2 regions of the Clostridium neonatale genome follow, and region 2 is predicted to be linked to the other one. Evidence: a T-box and tRNA genes for the amino acid it is inferred to sense, from the RefSeq annotation. Region 2 holds a T-box; the other holds one or more tRNA genes.

Region 1 (10,175 bases), on a different contig from region 2:
TGTATATAACAGATTTCTATTCATGAGAAAAGGTGATCCCATAAATGCCGGAATTATTACAACCTTAAATTCACTACCTTGACTTTTATGAATAGTAGTCGCATAAGCTAGATCTAGTTCATCCAAAAAGTTAAAATCATAAAACACTTTTCTTTCATCATCAAAAATTATTGTTAAATTCTTCTTTTCTTCATCAATATTTTGAATAAATCCTAAATCACCATTAAACACACCAACACCCTCGTCTTCTCCAAATCCACCAATTCTGATCCATTTTAGCGAATAATTATTTTTAGTCTGCATAATCTTATCGCCTTCTCTAAAAATTATATCTCTAGACTTTATTTCTTTTTTATTTGGATTAGGGGGATTAAACACTTCTTGTAATCTTTCATTAAGATTAATTACCCCCAACACTCCTTTTCTCATAGGTGTAAGTACTTGCATGTCTTTTAATACATCCCACTCTGTATTAAATTTAGGAAGACGCCTCTTCATTAAATCTATAATTGTAGTTAAAATGTTATCTATATTCTCCTGATTTATAAAGAAAAAATCCTTATCTTTTTGGTTTAATATTGGCATTTCACCTTCGTTTATCCTATGAGCATTAACAACTATTAAGCTTTCATTTCCTTGTCTGAATATTTCCTTCAAACGTACTACCTTAATATATTCACTCTCTATTAAATCTCTTAATACATTTCCTGGCGCTACAGATGGTAATTGATCAACATCGCCTACAATTATTAATCGTGTACCAAGCTTTATAGCCTTTAATAGATTGTGCATAAGCATTATATCAATCATAGATGCCTCATCAATAATGATAACATCACAGTCTAATGGTGATGACTCACCTTTTTCAAAAACAGATTCGTCTTCATCAGATACTCCCATTTCAAGAAGCCTATGAATTGTCTTCGCTTCTCTTCCTGTAGACTCTGTCATTCTCTTTGCTGCTCTTCCTGTAGGTGCTCCTAGAAGCACTCTCATTCCATTATTCTCATATATGTGAATGATAGCTTTTATTATCGTTGTTTTACCTGTTCCTGGTCCACCTGTTATTATTTCTATTCCACTATTAAATGCTCCAATTATAGCTTCTTTTTGTGATTCTGCAAATTTTATTTTTTGCTCTTTTTCAAATACCCCTATTTCAAAGTTTATATCAGAATTGATAGTTTGAGTTTCTTGTAATCCAAGAGTAATAATTTTCTGAGTAACGCCAAGCTCACAATAGTAGTATGGCAATAAAAATCCCATTTCTGTATCATTTATCTTTTCTATAACTATTTTCTGCTTAGCAGACATATCATATAAATTTTTTTCTATAAGTTCTTCTGGTACCATTATATTTTTCTTACATTCCTCTATTATATTAGCTTTTGGCATAAAGGTATTTCCTAAGGCACAAAACTGATTCATAACATATTTTATTCCACTTTGAATTCTAAAATCAGAATCATTTTTTATACCTATACTCATAGCTATCCTATCTGCTGTTTTAAAACCAATTCCTGATATTTCTTCACAAAGTATATAAGGATTCTCAGATACAATATATTTAGCATTTGGTCCAAATTTCTTATATATTTTCACACATTGATTACTTGTAACACCATGTTTGCTAAAATATAAAATTATATCTTTTAAACCTTGCTGCTCAATATATGATTCATATATTATTTGAAATTTCTTTTCTCCAATTCCCTCTATCTCCATGAGTCTCTCTATATGGTTTTCCATTATATCTAAAGTTTCTTCTCCAAACTTTTCTATTATCTTCTTAGCAGTTATAGGACCTATTCCATGAATCACACCTGCGCTTAAATATTTTTCAATCCCATCAATTGAGTTTGGAAGAATTTCTTCGTAGTCTTGAATATTAAATTGATTACCAAATTGTTTATGCACTGTCCAGTATCCAGTTAACTTTACATTTTGACCTTCCTTTATAAAAGGTACTGTACCAACAGCGCTAACTAAATTTTTATCAGCTCTAATCCTGCATACAACATATCCTGTTTCTTCACTTTTAAAAACAATATTTTCAACAAAACCATTAAGAACTTCCACTACTATCTCTCCAAACTATGATTTAAACTTATACTTCTCTTTATATTATTTTAATTATATCATAAGTTTAATTTATAATTTTATACTATTTATTGAATACTTCTCTTCTATTATATAAGTACAGGAATATATCATCCTATATTCTTTTATATCCATATTCTCAAAATATATATTTCTAATTTAAGTCAATGTTTATAAACGATTGTCACATATTTTAAATTTTAAAAAAGCAGGAAATTAATTAAAACTTCCTGCTTCTATAAATACTAAATATATTTTTTGATTTCTTCTACCTTATTTAATTGTTCCCATGGCAGATTAAGATCTGTTCTGCCAAAGTGGCCATAAGCAGCTGTTTGCTTATATATAGGTCTTCTTAAATCAAGATCTCTTATTATAGCTCCTGGTCTTAAATCAAATACCTTTTCAACTATTTCAACTATTTTATCATCTGATAGTTTTCCTGTTCCAAAAGTATCAACAGTTATTGATACTGGTTTAGCAACTCCAATAGCGTAAGCTAATTGTATTTCAAGCTTATCAGCTAATCCAGCAGCCACTAAGTTTTTCGCAACCCATCTTGCAGCATAAGCAGCAGATCTATCAACTTTTGTTGGATCTTTTCCTGAGAATGCTCCACCACCATGTCTACCATATCCACCATAAGTATCTACTATAATCTTTCTTCCAGTTAATCCAGAGTCACCTTGTGGTCCACCAACAACAAATCTTCCAGTTGGATTTATAAAATATCTTGTTTTATCATCTAATAATTCTTGTGGTACTACTGCTTTAATAACATGTTCTTTAAGATCCTTTTCTATTTGTTCTAATGTAACATGCTCATCATGTTGAGTAGATATTACTATTGTATCTATTCTCTTTGGTTTTTCATCTTCATATTCAACTGTTACTTGTGTCTTACCATCAGGCCTTAAATAGCCTAATGTACCATCTTTCCTTACTTCAGTAAGTCTTCTTGATAATCTATGAGCCATATGAATTGGTAACGGCATATATGCATCAGTTTCATTTGTAGCAAAACCAAACATCATTCCTTGGTCTCCAGCACCTACTGCTTCAACCTCATCTTTCTCACCTTTTCTTGATTCTAAAGCTTCATCAACACCCATAGCAATATCTGCTGATTGTTCATCTATTGTTGTCATAACAGAACAAGTATCGCAATCAAATCCGTATTTAGCTCTATCATATCCAATTTCTCTAACAGTTTCTCTAACTACTTTAGGAATATCAACATAACAATTTGTTGATATCTCTCCCATTACCATAACCATTCCTGTTGTTGTACATGTTTCACATGCTACTCTAGCATTTGGATCTTGTGCTAAAATTGCGTCTAATACGCCATCTGAAATTTGATCACACATTTTATCTGGATGACCTTCTGTAACTGATTCTGATGTAAATAATCTTCTCATATTTTTCTCCTTCCGCTTGTACTCCTTATCTTTAATCATGAAATAATTCGAGTAAAAGTGAAAAATCTCACACTTCTTAATATTTTTTATACTGTCTTAAAAGAAATACCTTTTATATGCAATAAAAAAACTCTTCGATAAGAAGAGCGCGATTACACAATACTTTCTTATCTTGTAGAAAATCTTTCTACAGGAATTGGCACCTTGTAATTAAACAGGTTGCCGGGTTTCACTGGGCCCTATCCCTCCACCTCTCTTGATAAGAGTAACAATATTTTATTTTCGTAATTTATTCTACCACATAATATTTTTATGGTCAATATTATACAATAAACATAATATATCATATAATCTATAATATATTCTATTCATGCATAAATTGATACAACTATTTACTTTTCAACTTTTATTTCAAGATAAAATAAAAAACTCAGAATAATAATTCTGAGTTTTGGTGGAGGAAGATGGATTCGAACCATCGAAGCGAGACGCAACAGATTTACAGTCTGCCCCCTTTGGCCACTCGGGAATTCCTCCTTAATTGGAGCTGGCAATAGGAATCGAACCTACAACCTGCTGATTACAAGTCAGCTGCTCTACCGTTGAGCCATGCCAGCATATTTCTTATTTAATTGTTATAATATAAATATTTGGTTTAAATGGTGGAGGAAGATGGATTCGAACCATCGAAGCGAGACGCAACAGATTTACAGTCTGCCCCCTTTGGCCACTCGGGAATTCCTCCACAATTGGAGCTGGCAATAGGAATCGAACCTACAACCTGCTGATTACAAGTCAGCTGCTCTACCGTTGAGCCATGCCAGCATATTTATATTTTTTAGATGGTGGGCACAACAGGGCTCGAACCTGTGACCCCCTGCTTGTAAGGCAGGTGCTCTCCCAGCTGAGCTATGCGCCCATCTAATGGTGGAGGAAGATGGATTCGAACCATCGAAGCGAGACGCAACAGATTTACAGTCTGCCCCCTTTGGCCACTCGGGAATTCCTCCATTAAGTTTTGTTGGTGTTTTTGTTCACATCAACAATAGTTAGTATATATTCAAAGTACTTATATTTCAACTCTCATATATGCTTATTTAGATAAATTATATCGCTATATATTCTATTTACTCTTTATTTCTTCATTTTAATACACTAAACATATTTATTTTTTAGTATAGAATTAAGTTCTTCAATATCTATAAGCGGACTTAATATTTCTTCTATTTTTTTATATTCGCTTTCAGGCAATCTCCTTTTTAATTTTCTGAACGCTTTTATGATTTCATCTTCACTACATGTATTAAGCTCTTCTTTTACTAACTCTATTTCAAATGTTGATAATGGTGAAAGTATACTATCAAGTTCCTTTGATTGACTATTATCTAGTTCTTCTAACAGAATTACATCATCAACTTTGCACAAAGATCTTGTATCACTAAATACTTCAGTGCTTTGCATTGGATCATCTTTTTTATTATCTATATCTGGATTCCAAAATAATGCTATAGACATGTTCATTATTAAAGTAAGTGTAAATATTATAAATATAATAATTTTTTTCATTTTCTCCTCCTTACATTAGTATTTATTGCCATTTATTTATTTTTATATACTATTTTTTCATTTTCCTAAATATACATATTCTATAAGGAGGGATGCCTTTAATGAATTTAGATAATAACCATAGTTCCAAAAGCTTTTCATACAAGCTATCTCATGAATTAGAAAAATACATTAATTCTAATACAATAATTGTTTGTATTGGCACTGATAAATGCATAGGTGATTGCCTTGGTCCATTAGTTGGTTCAATATTAACTGAAAATTTCTTTCCATTGCCAGTATACGGGACATTATCAGAACCAATCCACGCACTAAATATAGATGAACGTTTAAATAAAATAAAAGAACTTCATCCAACTGCTAATATCATAGGTATAGATGCATGTCTTGGAAATCAAGATGATATAGGTGAAATTCGCATTAGAGACTATGCTATTCATCCTGGAAAAGGAGTAGGAAAAGAGCTTCCCGAAGTAGGTATGGCTTCTGTAATAGGTATTGTAGATTCTAGCGAAAATTCTGATTTATTCTTTTCTAGAAGCATCCGATTATCTTTTATTATGGATATGGCAAAGATTATATCTAGATCATTAATTAATGCTTATAATTTAAATAATGATTTATTTCCTAAGCTTTCGCTAGACATTTGAATTAATACCTAAGCTTTAATTACTTTTTTAATTTTATAAAAAGCATCGAGAGATTTTCAATAAAAAGAAAATCTCTCGATGTTTTATTCTATAAGAACTATTTGTTGTGAATTTACTTCTCTATCTAATCTATCTAAATACCCTAATACTTCTCCTGATCCATTAACAACACATTCTTCTGCCCCTTCTGCAACTGTCACTGCTACACCGGTTTTAAATTGAATAAGCTTATCCAACCCATTAATCAATGAACCTCCACCAGTCATTACAATTCCCTTTTCAATAATGTCTGCTGCTAATTCCGGTGGTGTTCTTTCTAAAACGATCTTTACACAGTCAACTATACTTTGCACTGGCTCTTGTATTGCAAGTCGTATTTCTTCTGTATTAATTTCAACTTCATCTGGTAGACCTGTAACTAAGTTTCTACCTTTCATCATACATGATAAATTTCTGGCATTTTTAAATGCTGAACCAATATTTATTTTTAATTCTTCAGCAGTTTTCTCGCCAATCATTAATTTATATTCACTTCTTACATACTTTATTATAGAGTCATCGAACTTGTCTCCTGCAATTTTAATTGATTCTCTTTCAACAACTCCTCCTAAAGATATAACAGCTATATCACAAGTACCTCCACCAATATCTACCACCATACATCCATTAGGCTTAGTGATATCAATTCCTGCTCCTATAGCAGCAGCAAGAGGTTCTTCTATTATGCGAACAGTTTTAGCACCTGAATTCATAGTTGCATCAATAACTGCTCTTTTTTCTACTTCTGTTGCTTCTGATGGTACACATACGACAACATTTGGTGCTCTTAAATTTCGCTTGCCAGATGCCTTTTTAATAAATTCCTTCAACATTTTTTGAGTAAGATCATAATCAGATATAACACCATCACGTAAAGGTCTTACTGCAACAATGTTTCCCGGGGTTCTACCTATCATTTTTCGTGCTTCGTCACCAATGGCTAATATATTCTTATTATTATTATTAATTGCTACAACTGATGGTTCTTTTAAAACTACACCTTTTCCCTTTGCATAAACTAGAACTGTTGCTGTTCCTAAATCTATAGCAAGATCTGTCCCCGTTCTCCAAAAGCTCATTTTTATTCACTCCTATAATACATATTACTTCCTTACTTTACATAATTCTACTAATTATATATTATAGTCGTTATTCTTCTAAGATTCAATAGCTTTATATTTCATTTTAGTAGCTTCTCCACCTCTAAGATGTCTTTCTGATTTATTTAATTCTAAAATTGAGTGTGTTTCCTCTGCAATTTCAGGATTAATTTTGGGAAGTCTTTCTGTCATATCCTTGTGTATAGTACTTTTACTTACTCCAAATACTTTAGCTGTTTTTCTAATTGTTGCTTTAGAATCAATTATATATTTAGCAACATCTAAAACTCTTTCTTCTATATAATCTTTCATTATTTTTTCCTCCTAGCTTATACATTTATCTTAATTTTTTATTTTCTACTTATTGTTCGTAATTATTAAATTATTATTCTACGATTATTGAAAAATAGTATTTTATATTAACCAGCCTCTGACTGATTAATATAAAATATAATTATTATTTTGTTTTTAATTCAAAATATTTCTCTGGATTTACTTGATTTCCATTTGCATCAATAACTTGTAAATTTAAAAATTGTCCAAATGTTTCTTCATCAAAAACCTTAGCAGTATTTCCCACTTTACCAATTACTTGGCCGGCAGTAACTTTTTGGCCTTCTTTTACTGAAACATTAGGATCAAGATTACTATATCTTGTCTTTAATCCATTAGCATGCTTTATTTCTACAACTATACCTTCTTCTACTCCAGAATTTGAAGCAGTACTTACCACGCCCTCTGCTGCTGCTTTAACATCAGTTCCGATCTTAGCATCTATATTAACTCCCCTAATAGTTCTAAATGTATTTTCTTCAATTTGAACAGGCTTAGGATAAGTATAAGTTCTACTTTCAATACCATCTACTGGATTAATAAATTTAACTACTGCTGTTGTTGATACAGAAGTTGAACTTTGTTTGCTATTTTCTTCTTTTTTAGGTTCACTTTCTTTGTCATTATTAGGTTGAACTTTGTTCTCCACTCTTTCTGCATTAGGAATTTCTGTAGTAGCCATATCTTTGTTTTTTTCTTCATCGATGTTAAGTGTCACTTGATTATTTAAATTCTTTTGTGAATCATCTACATGATTCTTAGATAACATCTTATAAGAGATAGTTCCTACTGTGACTACTATGCAAAGACAAAGAAATAAAGCAATATAAAACCCCTCCTTCTTAAATAAATCTCTTAATTTTTGTTTAAAATTTTTGTTCATCCATGAACACCTCCTTCTTCTATTCTTTCCGTTTTATGAAAAATAATACATATATAACATTTTTTATTTATTATTTTTAATAATTTTTTTTAGAAGGATGTGTCATTAGGTATTTCTAATACAAAAATATAGAATATTTAATTATTTTATAAAAGATATTCATATTACTTTCTTTTTTTTTCTTTTTTTCTTTTTTATTACATTAGCATTGTATAAATCAGCATCTAACTTTTAAATAATTTACATGTCATAATACTCTTTTAGCTATAATGAAGCTTAGTAATTGATTTTATTAAAACAATTTATAATATTATGCAAAGATAAAGGTTAATTGTATTCTAATTTTTCAACTTCAATTCCAGAATAATAATGTTTAAGAATATCTATATATGTGTAACCATTCTTTCCCATAACATTTGCCCCCCACTGACTCATGCCAATTCCATGGCCATAGCCTGTACAAGACATTGTTACTATATCATCTCTTATATCTAATGTAAAGTAAGTTGAGTTTAAATTAAATAATTTTCTAAACTCGCTTCCTTTAATGGAAATTCCTCCTACCTTAATTATATTTACACTACCACTTTTGTTATATTTTTCAACATAGATGCCCTCTTTAATATTTTCTGTTCTTATATCTACATTAGGATATTTTTTTTTAATCTCACTTATAAATTCTTCAGCACTCATTTGCTTAGTTGATTTAAATTTAGGAGCTATTTCTTCACCTTTACTATCTGTAGATTTTAAATAGGGGATATCTATAGATAAAACATCCATTGCTTCTTCTGTCTTGCCAAAGCTCACTGCAAAATATTGAGGATATTCTAATACTTCTCCATTGTAGGTTAAAACTTGTCCTTTTGTGTCCATCACTGCTTTTTCTATCTTATTCCAATTCTTTTCTGCATCCTTGCTGTTCCACAAACTTAATCTTTTATTTTTATCCATATATACTTGACAATGTACTGTATCACAGATTTCAGCATTATGTGAACTTGCATTTGAGCATTTATTATTTCTACGATTTATATAGAATGTTCTAGCAGCTACAGCTTGTGCCTTTAGAGCTTCTTCATTAAAATTTGCTGGCATTTCGCTTGCAACTACTCCCATTATATACTCTTCTAAATCAATTTCCTCAGCACTATTACTTTCACTATTATATAATTTCACTTTTCCATTCTTCGGAAATTGTATAGCCGAGCTTGTAATTATATTATTATTATTTAATTCAAATTTATTACTAGAACCATTCTTATCCAAAAATACGAATGGCAATAAGATAATCATTACTATAATTATAATTGTCATTGCTAATACTAACCTTATATTATCATCAATCATTCTTTTATTATTTTTTACCATAGTATACCTCCCAAATATTATGCACGGTATACTATATGTTTTATGTTTATATTTATGAGTATTTAATTTCTCTTCATTAAGTCAAAATATTAAAATACAAATAATAAAATGCATCATATGAAGCTATTAATAATTAAGTAATACGCTTTATATCATGCATTATTTTATAGACGCAATAATCTTTTTTACATTTTTACCCTATATATTTCTGCGCCTAACTTTGAGAATTTTTCTTCTATATTAACATAACCTCTATCAATGTGATATATATCGCCTATAATTGTTTCCCCTTCAGCAATTAATCCACTTAAAATCATTGCAGCACCGGCTCTCAAATCTGTTGCTTTTACTTCACAGCCAGTTAGTTTAAGAGTACCTTCAACTACAGCTGTTCTTCCATCAATCTTTATATTTGCTCCCATTCTCTGTAATTCTGCTACATGCATAAATCTATTTTCAAATACAGTTTCTGTAATTACACTTACTCCATTTACTACAGAGAGCAAACTCATCATTTGTGGCTGCATATCAGTTGGAAAACCTGGATAAGGAAGAGTCTTTATATCTAGTGGTCTTTTTTCAACTTTTCCGTCAACTATTACTGAATTATTTTCATAATTCCCAAATTTGACTCCACACTCTTTAAGTTTCTCTATTAATGGTCTTAAGTGCTCTTCATTAAATCCATTTATCTTTATTTTACTATTAGTTA
Region 2 (10,175 bases):
CAAACACTTCTTTGTTTTTGGGATTTAAATCTTCACTTTCTCCCTCAAATATACCAAAGTTCATTTCTTTTAAACCTTTTAATCTTGTATAAGGAATACTGTTATCTGTAACAATTTCTAAAGTATCACAACATCTTTCAGAAGTTGAGCTATATGCATGATCTAAAGGAATATCTTTAAAATATTCTCCTGCAACCTGAGCTTGTTTAATTCCAAGCTCTGTAAGTGGAGAATCACAAGCACCTTGAATTTTTCTTCTTAAATTAAACAAGGTTTGTCCATGTCTCATTAAATAAAATGTTTTTTTCATATTTATCATCCTCCCTTAATGTTTATGCATATTAATGTTAAATCTTAGAGTTAACTCCATGTCAACAGTTTTTATTGAAATTTATGTTCCTTAATATATGGATTCTTATAAAATGAATATGCAAGCTGTATACACATAAAGCACCAGATAACTGGTTCACATATAATAACGCCAAAGTATTCAAGACTTGGTATTAATAAAATAACAAATAATATTTTCCCTAATAGCTCAATAATACTTGAAACTAGCGGAATAAGTTTTTCTCCCAATCCTTGTAATGAGTTTCTTAAATTTAAAAGAATACCCAGAATCCCGTAAAATGGTGCATTTATTATTAAATATTTTGCTCCATTGTATATAACAGTACTTTCAGTAGATCCTGATAATATTTTTACCATTGTTGGTGCTGCAAAAAATAAAAATACAGAAATTATTATCCCCCAGCAAATGACTAGAATATTAGCATATCTTACTGCTTTTCTTATTCTATATCCTTGATTCGCTCCTTTATTTTGAGAAACAAAAGTTGATAAAGCCATTGAAATAGTCATACCAGGCATCATACAAAAACTATTAAGTTTACGTGCTGCAGTATGTCCAGCAATGATAAGATAGCCCAAGTTGTTAATTGCGGTTTGCAATATAACTGTTCCTGCAGATACTATAGACATCATAAATCCCATTGAAAATCCTTGCCCTAATAATTCTTTATACAATTCTTTATCAAAAGCAAAATGTTTTTTAGATGGTATAAGAATTGGAGCTTTTTTGTATATATAGATAACACATAATAGAGCTGAAATCCCTTGTGCAATAACAGTTGCAACAGCTGCTCCCTTAATTCCCATATTAAATTCTGTAATAAATAATATATCTAAGACTACATTAATTATTGAAGATATAATAAGAAATACTAACGGCATAACACTATCGCCTATTGCCCTTAATAATCCTGCAAATAAATTATATGCAAACATAACACCAACAAATATAGTTATCACATATATATATGAATACGATTCATCTATTATATTTTCAGGTGTATTTAATAATTCTAATAATGAATACAAAAACAGCTTTGATACTATCATGATTACAATAGTTACCAATATTCCAATAACTATGGACCCAGCTACAGATTTTTTCAATAAATTTTCATCATTTGAACCATAAGTTCTTGCAGTTACTATACTGAGCCCATTACCTATACCTAGTGCAAAACCAACTAGTAATTCATATACTGCTCCGCAGGCCCCTATTGCAGCTAATGATGTATCACCTAAGAAATTTCCTACAATCATTGTATCCATTGTGTTATATAACTGCTGAAATATAGATGAAATAAAAATCGGTACTGCAAAAATTACTAATGACTTTAATATGTTCCCCTTTATTAAATCAACTTTTAAACTAAACATAATACTTCTCCCTTAAAAAAATAATATTTAAATTTATAAATAATTGCACAACTTATGGTTTAACTGTTGTCTGAAACATTTAAATTTATACCTTTTCATACAACTTTTCATGTTAGCACCATTTACTTAATAAAAATCGCCAAAATGACTATGATATGATCCTCTATAAAATATAAATCGAATAGAATACAATAACTTTAATTAAAACAATCATAAATCAAGCCGAGAATTGCATGATTCCCAGCTTTTAATCTTTACACTATTATAAACTACTTTCCCCAACTTAAAACTCCTGTTAATTCTGCTTCTTCATATCTGCTAATCTTATGGTTTAAACGTTCTAAAGTTTTCTGCATCTCTTTTATTCTTTCTATAAGCTTTTCACGTTCCTCAACAAGTAATTCTTTTCTAGCAGTTATAGTTGAATCTCCTTCTTGATCAAGTGCTACATATTCAATTAAAGTTTCTATTGGCAGTCCAGCTAAACGCATGCATTTAATAAACTCAATCCATTTACAAGCCTCTTCTGTATAGTCTCTTCTCCCACTTGACGTACGGTTAATATAAGGTATTAATCCAATACGTTCATAGTAACGAAGAGTATCTTGTGTAAGTCCATACTTTTTACTTACTTCTGAAATTGTCATTTTTATATTCCTCCCATCTCTTTGTTAATTATATAAAATATTTTTGCCTCAACACCAAAATGTGTTCTCGACAGAATTAAGATGCCAATGCACGTTTATTACATTCAAAAAAATTCTTGCTTCATATTGTCAAGCACAGCTTTTAGTGTTGAGCCATATTTTTATATAAAGTAATTTCAATAAGATTATCAAAATACAAATTATTTGCTTTTGGTTTCATCTTTTTCATCAGTACTACTTATACTAATAAATAAATTTATTATTCCTTCTATAACATATCACTTGGAGTTGACTCAATGTCAAGCTTTTTTTATTTTTTAGGAAATTATATTTGGATATAACCTGTGAACGAGGTGTCCCTTAAGGGTGTAAATTATTTTTGATAATATCATAGTAACTTAATATTATTCTTCCATAGCCTTAATCTTATCATATAAATATTCATTAACCTTCAGAATATTTATAGAATTAAAAAAATCATCCAAATCATTAAACATAGCCCTTTTATACTCTTCTTTTGGAATTCCAATACATAATTGCCCTAAATGAGAAAAGGTAAGCTCATTTCCAATTTTACCTGCATCTTTTCCTAATTTCTCTACGAAATAATTTCCAAATAAAATCTCCAAATCTCCCATTCCTACAATAGAAATCTTATTAATTTTCATACTTATTCACCTCTTAATTTTAAAAGTTATTTCTTAATAATCTAACTAATTATAATTTCCAAATTCCCAAACAAAGCTTTATTATGTGAGCTAAAATCTTTGATATTCTTTCATTATATCATAACACTTCATTACATACCTTAAACAAAATACATGAAACTAAAATTTAGTGAACAACACCGAAATAAAGCTCAGATTTTCAGCATTATTAATATTTATATAAATACATTTTTAAATTATAGAATAGTTATTTAAACAAGTTAATATTTTATCATTTTTAAGAAGGCAACAATATATAAATATAAGAATATAAATTCTTAAGAATTTCCTTATTTTATGCGGGTTAAGGTCAATTTTTATATGTGCCTTAATAATTTTCTGCATTAATTGAAACTATATTTAAAGGAATAAAATAACATTAATCATAACTAAAATAAATTAGGTATTTATGATTTTGGAGAAAACAAAGAAATCCAATATATGAATATGCGTAGTATTGTATTGGAAATTTCAGCTTTTAAATTCTTTGGCAGAGGCTGTTCCAAAATTGTTTGTCCAAAACTTGTTTTTGGAGCAAACATTTTTGGGCACAGCCTCTGTCATTAGAATTTTTAGCTAAAATTTCCCTACAATCGAGCATATCATATATTGGATTTCGGTTATTATACACTAAATTCTGATTCTACACAATTTATTTATCTTGGACAATATTATAATGATTTACTTATAACTTCATCATTGATTCTATCAATTAATTCTTTTAACTCTAAGCTTCCTTCATCACCATTTTTTCTGCTACGTAATGAAATCTTCTTTTCATTTTCTTCCTTTTCACCAATAACAATAATATAAGGAACTCTTTCATTTCTAGCTTCTCTTATTTTATAACCTATTTTTTCATTTCTATAATCCATTTCAACTCTTATTCCATTTTTCTCTAATTTATTTTTAATCTGTTCTGAATAATCATTGAATTTATCTGATATAGGTAATACTTTTACTTGAACTGGTGCAAGCCATGTTGGGAATTTTCCTGCAAAGTGTTCTATTAATATTCCTATAAATCTTTCTATACTTCCGAAAATTACTCTATGGATAACTATTGGTCTATGCTTTTCCCCATCGCTTCCAACATACTCTAACTCAAATCTTTGAGGAAGCTGGAAGTCAAGCTGAATTGTTCCACATTGCCATGTTCTGCCTATGCTGTCTTCAAGATGAAAATCTATTTTAGGACCATAAAAAGCTCCATCGCCTTCATTAACTATAAAATCTAAATTTAATTCTTCTAAAGCACCTTTTAAAGAATCTTCTGCTAAATTCCATTCTTCATCACTCCCCATAGAATCTTCTGGCCTTGTAGATAATTCCACATGATACTTGAATCCAAATTTTGAATACACTTTATCAATAAGTTCTACAACACCTTTTATTTCTGATTTTATTTGATCTGGAAGCATGAATATGTGGGCATCATCTTGTGTAAATGCTCTTACTCTCATAAGTCCATGAAGTGCTCCTGAAAGTTCATGTCTGTGCACTCTTCCAAGCTCTCCAACTCTCATTGGAAAATCTCTATATGAATGCGCTTCTGATTTATATACAAGCATTCCACCTGGACAGTTCATTGGCTTAAGTGCAAATTCTTCTCCATCAATCATTGAAGTATACATGTTTTCTTTATAATGATACCAGTGACCAGAAGTTTCCCATAATTTCTTATTAAGCATAATTGGTGTTTCAACTTCAACATAACCTGCTTCATAATGAAGTTTTCTCCAGAAATCAATTAATGTATTTTTAAGAATTACTCCTTTAGGTAAGAAGAATGGGAATCCAGGTCCTTCTTCTGCAAATGTAAATAGCTTTAATTCCTTACCAAGTTTTCTATGATCTCTCTTCTTAGCTTCTTCTAAGTTATGAAGATAAGTTTCAAGACTTGTTTTATCTTTAAATGCTACACCATATACTCTTTGAAGCATCTTATTCTTTTCATTACCTCTCCAATAAGCCCCAGCTACGCTTGTAAGCTTAAATGCTTTTACATACTTTGTTGATGGAATATGTGGTCCTCTACAAAGGTCAACATAATCACCTTGCTTATATAATGATATCTTTTCTCCTTCTGGAAGATCATTAATAAGCTCTACCTTATATGGTTCATTCTTTTCTTCCATTAAATTCAACGCTTCTTCTCTTAAAACATCCATTCTTTCAAACTTTAAGTTCTCGTTAATGATATTATTCATTTCTTGTTCTATTTTTTCTAAATCTTCAGTAGTTAATGGTTTTTCTATATCAAAATCATAATAAAATCCATTTTCTATTGAGGGACCTATAGCAAGTTTTGCATCTTTATAAAGTCTCTTTACAGCTTGAGCCATAATATGAGAGATAGAATGTCTAAGCACTTCAACAGCTTTTTCATTATCTGTTGTTAAGATATTTACCTCATCATTATCTTTTAACTTATGGCTTAAATCAACTAGGGTATTGTTTACTTCTCCTACTATTGCATTTTTACCTAAATTCCTGCTTATTAAATTTGCAAGATCTAAAACACTTGAATTTTCTTCAACTTCTCTTAATGATCCATCATTTAATTTTACTTTTATACTCATTTTTCTATCTCCCTTCTAATAATTTATTATCAATTTTTTTCATTACTTCAAAATATAATTAATAAAATTATTAGTAATCATAATATTTTTTTAATTTTAATATAACAAAAAAGCATTCGTCCCAAAAATCTTGGGACGAATGCTAAACATCCATGGTTCCACCCAAATTGAATTAAAAAATTCAATTCATCTTAACTGTTTCTTAACGGTTCTACTAACCGATGACATTTCGCCAAATTTAGAGAAACTTCTTATTGCATAAATTATATAAATTCTTGTATGTAATAAAATTTCACTAAATACTCAGCTAATCAGTCATAGCTCCAGGGTAGTTTTTCTTATAGTCATATTTAAAAATGCTCTCAGCCGGTGGCATTTTCTCTCTAAAAATTGTACTCTATAATACTTTTCCCTTTCATTGCTTATTTTATATTTAACTTTAAAGTTATGTGCACTTAACTTTATATTTGCATTATATTCCTTTTAATTTTAATTGTAAATAGTTTTATACAATTAAAACTGCTTTTTATGTTTAAGTAAAAATAAAGAAAGAAGCATCTATATTCATTGAGCTTCTTTCTCTACTTTACCTACATTTTAAAAATATATAAACTTATATAGCAAAGTTAAAATTCAAAGCAATACCCAACATGCCGTTGCTTACATATTCAATACCTGCTCCCTGCAGGTGGGTTAAACTCAACTTACCTCTTATAATCTTCTGCTGCAATTATGGACAATCCTTAATTACAAATTACTGAAGCCCTATATCCATAAGTATATTGTAAATCCCGAATATATTATGTAGGTTGAATATAATAAGCTATTCGTACATCTCAGGTTACTGTATCTTTATTATATCACTTTTTTCTCTTTATTCAATATGAATATTTTGGATTGAAAACATTTTAATTATTTTATTATAATTATCTGATTAAAAATTTTCTGCAATCAAACTTGCTCTTTTTATTGCCTCATTAATTTTACCCTGAACATCAGCACCAATAACATCCATATTTTCTAGTGAAATAGTCTCTATATCTGTAATTCCAAAGAATCCTAATATAGTTCTTAAATATCTTTCTCCCATTTCATATGGTGAGTTTGTATAATCTCCACCTCTAGCTACTACATATACTGCCTTTTTATCTTTTAAAAGTCCAACTGGGCCTTCTGCAGTGTATTTAAATGCTATTCCTGTAACACTTATATAATCAATATAGTCTTTCAATATTGCTGGAATGCTTAAATTCCACATTGGCGCCGCAATTATATACTTATCTGCCTCTGCAAATTGATATGCATATTTTAATATTGGGTTATTCTTACTTTCTTCATCTTTAAGTGCAAATAATTTTCCTAAATCATCTGGTCTTAAGAAGTCTATACCTTCTTCATATAAATCTAAAACTATTACTTCATCTTTTGGATTATTCTTTTTATATTCTTCTACAAATTTATCAGATACCTTAAAAGTTCTTGATTCACCTTCATTTTTTATGTCTGCTTTAATATATAGTACTTTACTCATTTTTCTTCCTCCTGTTAACTTTATATAATCTATAAATATTATTATTAAAATTCTTCTATTCCAAACTTACCATTTCTAAAATCTTCATAAGCTTGATATATTTCTTCTGTAGTATTCATAACAAATGGACCATGTGAAGCAATAGGTTCATCTATTGGTTCTCCACTTAATACAATGAAGAGACTTTCCTCTGTTACTGACTCAACTACAATATTACCTTGTACATTATCAAACAAAATAAAATCTTTCTCTTTAGCTTCTGTATCATTATTTATTTTAACTTCACCTTTTAATACAAGTATTCCTGTGTTAAAATTGCTTGGTTCACTTAAAATAGTCTTTCCATGATTTTTTAAATTTACATTATAAAGATTTATTTTAGTAAATGTACTAGCTGGCCCTTTTACTCCATTAACTTCTCCAGATATAATGCTAATTTCTCCTTGATTATTATCAAGCTTTAATATGCCCATATTTTCTTTTAATAAAGTTTGATATTTAGGCTCTGTCATCTTTTTGTCTTTAGGCAAATTAACCCAAAGTTGAATCATATGCAAAGTTCCACCTTTATTATTGAATTCTTTTTCATGATATTCCTTGTGCAAAATTCCTGATGCAGCAGTCATCCACTGAACATCTCCTGGCCCTATAATCCCATGATTTCCTTTATTATCGTGATGTTCAACCTTTCCCTCATAAGCAATAGTCACAGTCTCAAAGCCACGATGAGGATGAGCCCCAACACCACGAATATTAGATGATGGTTCATAATAATGTGGTGCATGATAATCTAATAATATCATTGGGGATAAACGCTTCATGTCATTTATTCCTACTGGTAAGTATTGTGATACCCTAAATCCATCTCCAACCATATGAAATTCTGGTCCTCTAAATATCTTTTCTATAGTTCTTAAATCTTCCATAATACTCTCTTTTCTATTTATCACTAATTAGTGATAAAATTCTAAAAATTTGTTTTTACTTTTATTCTTAAATAATTATATGTTTTTAAATTTTTTAAGTATGCTTTTTAGCATAACTTTCTCTTCGTCATTTAAAATTTGAAAAATATTGCTAATATTCTTAATATGTTTAGGTAAAATTTCCTCTATAAAATCTTTACCCTTTTGAGTCAATGATATTATGCATGATCTCTTATCTTCCGGATCTGCATTTTTTTTAATTAATCCATCCTTTTCTAAATTTTTTATTACTACTGTTATATTCCCAGATGTGGTTAATATCTTTTCTATTAACTCATATATCTTTAAGTCACCTTTATTATATAAAGCTTCTAATACTCCAAATTGAGCCGGAGTAAGTCCGCTTTCTTTGATTGTCTGGTATTCTTTTTTATGAATTTTATGTTCTGCTCTTGTAAAAACAACCAAAGTAGATAAATCTAGTTCATTTTCTTTAATTAACTTTTTTATATCTTTCATGAGCTTAATATATCACTAATTAGTGATATTGTCAAATCATCTTACACAGCTACATATAGAATGTGCATTTATATAAAAAACATAAATTTATAATTTTCCTTACAAAAAAATCGCCAAGGCGACTGTGTAACCTTTTCCTCTCAAAAAATAAATACATTAACAGTCAATAACTTTAATTAAAAGTCTTATGAGCCGTCGATTTTTTTAGCGCATTCTGGATTTTCTGAGCTTGCCGAAGAAAAGGCCAGGCGCATATAATTTTTTTGTTCTTTAGGAACCTTACATTAATTCATTACAATAATTATCAAAAATAACTTATACCATCAGGGGGCACCCCGTCCACAGATACAAGATAATATAATTCCCTAAAGAACAAAAAGCAGATTAACTCATTCCCGCCTTTTAATATATAATCCCTGTTAAAATTATATAATCTATTTAAAATATTTCACATTTATAATATTAATCAATGTTTATTATTTAAATCCTCTTAAATTATTTTCTTCTATATTTAAATCATTAAACATCATGGATACAATAGCTTCATATTCATTTGCCCTATTTACTTTTCTTATCTTCTTTGCATATTTATCACTTTCTGCAAACATATGTATCATATAGAACCAAAATTCCTTCATCTTAAATAGTACATTTTTATCTCCTGAAAGAATTCCTTTATACCCAGTATAAACTGCATCATGAAATGCTTTTAAGGTCGCTTTATCAGCCACTTTATTATTTTTAATTTCTCCTATTAATCCTGGATTTGCAATAATTCCTCTTCCAAGCATAATACATTCTAAATTTGGACATTCTCTTATCAATTCTTTATATTGGCTAAAATTAAAAATATCACCATTATAACAAACTGGATTTTCACTTGAAGATAATGCAGCTTTAAATATTTCCCTATTAGGTTTATTCTTATAAAAATCCTTTTGTATTCTTGGATGAACTATAAGCTCTTCTAAGGGATACTTATTAAATATTTTTATTAATTCATAGAATTCATTTGGATCATCTTTACCTATTCTTGTTTTTATTGATATCTTTGCATCTGACTTTGAAAATATTTCGTCTAAAAATCTATCCAGATCTTCTCTTTCAGAAAGAAATCCTGATCCTTTATGCTTAGCAACAACTGTACCTGATGGACATCCCAAATTTAAATTGATTTCATCATATCCAAAATCCTTTAAGGCATTTACTATGCGAATAAAATACTCAGCATTATTGGTAAGTATTTGAGGTACTATAGGCAGTCCTTCATTATGTGCTGGTAATATATCATTTAATTCCCTTGTCGTAAATCCTTCATTACTAGTTGGTGAAATAAATGGAGTAAAGTATTTATCAATCTGTCCAAATAAATTATGATATGCATTTCTATATATGTATCCAGTAACCCCTTCAAGTGGTGCAAAATAATATTTCATAATTATAAAACTCCTTATTATATCTTGTGTAATAATTCCACATATATTTTATCTATTAATAATAGTTTTGTATAGTATATAAAACTATTACACATAAAA

What was found. A T-box is a leader RNA that pairs with one kind of tRNA and senses whether it is charged. The one in region 2 lies ahead of thrS (threonine--tRNA ligase), so its partner is inferred to be a tRNA-Thr.
Region 1: it has a tRNA-Thr gene. The T-box ahead of thrS (threonine--tRNA ligase) is inferred to sense a tRNA for this amino acid. The anticodon was not compared.

Annotation. Positions count from the first base shown of each region.
Region 1 covers NZ_UICR01000001.1:571,985-582,159, reverse strand. Annotated here, with positions in the region: gene recD2 (SF1B family DNA helicase RecD2) at 1-2,079, opposite strand, end outside; gene metK (methionine adenosyltransferase) at 2,346-3,521, opposite strand; SAM riboswitch class I at 3,686-3,787, opposite strand; tRNA gene CNEONATNEC86_RS02800 (tRNA-Tyr) at 3,974-4,058, opposite strand; tRNA gene CNEONATNEC86_RS02795 (tRNA-Thr) at 4,064-4,138, opposite strand; tRNA gene CNEONATNEC86_RS02790 (tRNA-Tyr) at 4,182-4,266, opposite strand; tRNA gene CNEONATNEC86_RS02785 (tRNA-Thr) at 4,272-4,346, opposite strand; tRNA gene CNEONATNEC86_RS02780 (tRNA-Val) at 4,365-4,440, opposite strand; tRNA gene CNEONATNEC86_RS02775 (tRNA-Tyr) at 4,447-4,531, opposite strand; gene CNEONATNEC86_RS02770 (hypothetical protein) at 4,677-5,087, opposite strand; gene yyaC (spore protease YyaC) at 5,189-5,737, shown strand; gene mreB (rod shape-determining protein MreB) at 5,821-6,855, opposite strand; gene spoIIID (sporulation transcriptional regulator SpoIIID) at 6,934-7,188, opposite strand; gene CNEONATNEC86_RS02750 (M23 family metallopeptidase) at 7,334-8,092, opposite strand; gene spoIID (stage II sporulation protein D) at 8,420-9,463, opposite strand; gene murA (UDP-N-acetylglucosamine 1-carboxyvinyltransferase) at 9,649-10,175, opposite strand, start outside.
Region 2 covers NZ_UICR01000002.1:509,989-520,163, forward strand. Annotated here, with positions in the region: gene CNEONATNEC86_RS13970 (histidine phosphatase family protein) at 1-310, opposite strand, end outside; gene CNEONATNEC86_RS13975 (MATE family efflux transporter) at 382-1,728, opposite strand; gene CNEONATNEC86_RS13980 (MerR family transcriptional regulator) at 1,998-2,375, opposite strand; gene CNEONATNEC86_RS13985 (hypothetical protein) at 2,780-3,043, opposite strand; gene thrS (threonine--tRNA ligase) at 3,754-5,664, opposite strand; T-box leader at 5,793-6,092, opposite strand; gene CNEONATNEC86_RS13995 (FMN-dependent NADH-azoreductase) at 6,599-7,195, opposite strand; gene CNEONATNEC86_RS14000 (pirin family protein) at 7,240-8,121, opposite strand; gene CNEONATNEC86_RS14005 (MarR family winged helix-turn-helix transcriptional regulator) at 8,197-8,640, opposite strand; gene CNEONATNEC86_RS14010 (tRNA dihydrouridine synthase) at 9,117-10,076, opposite strand.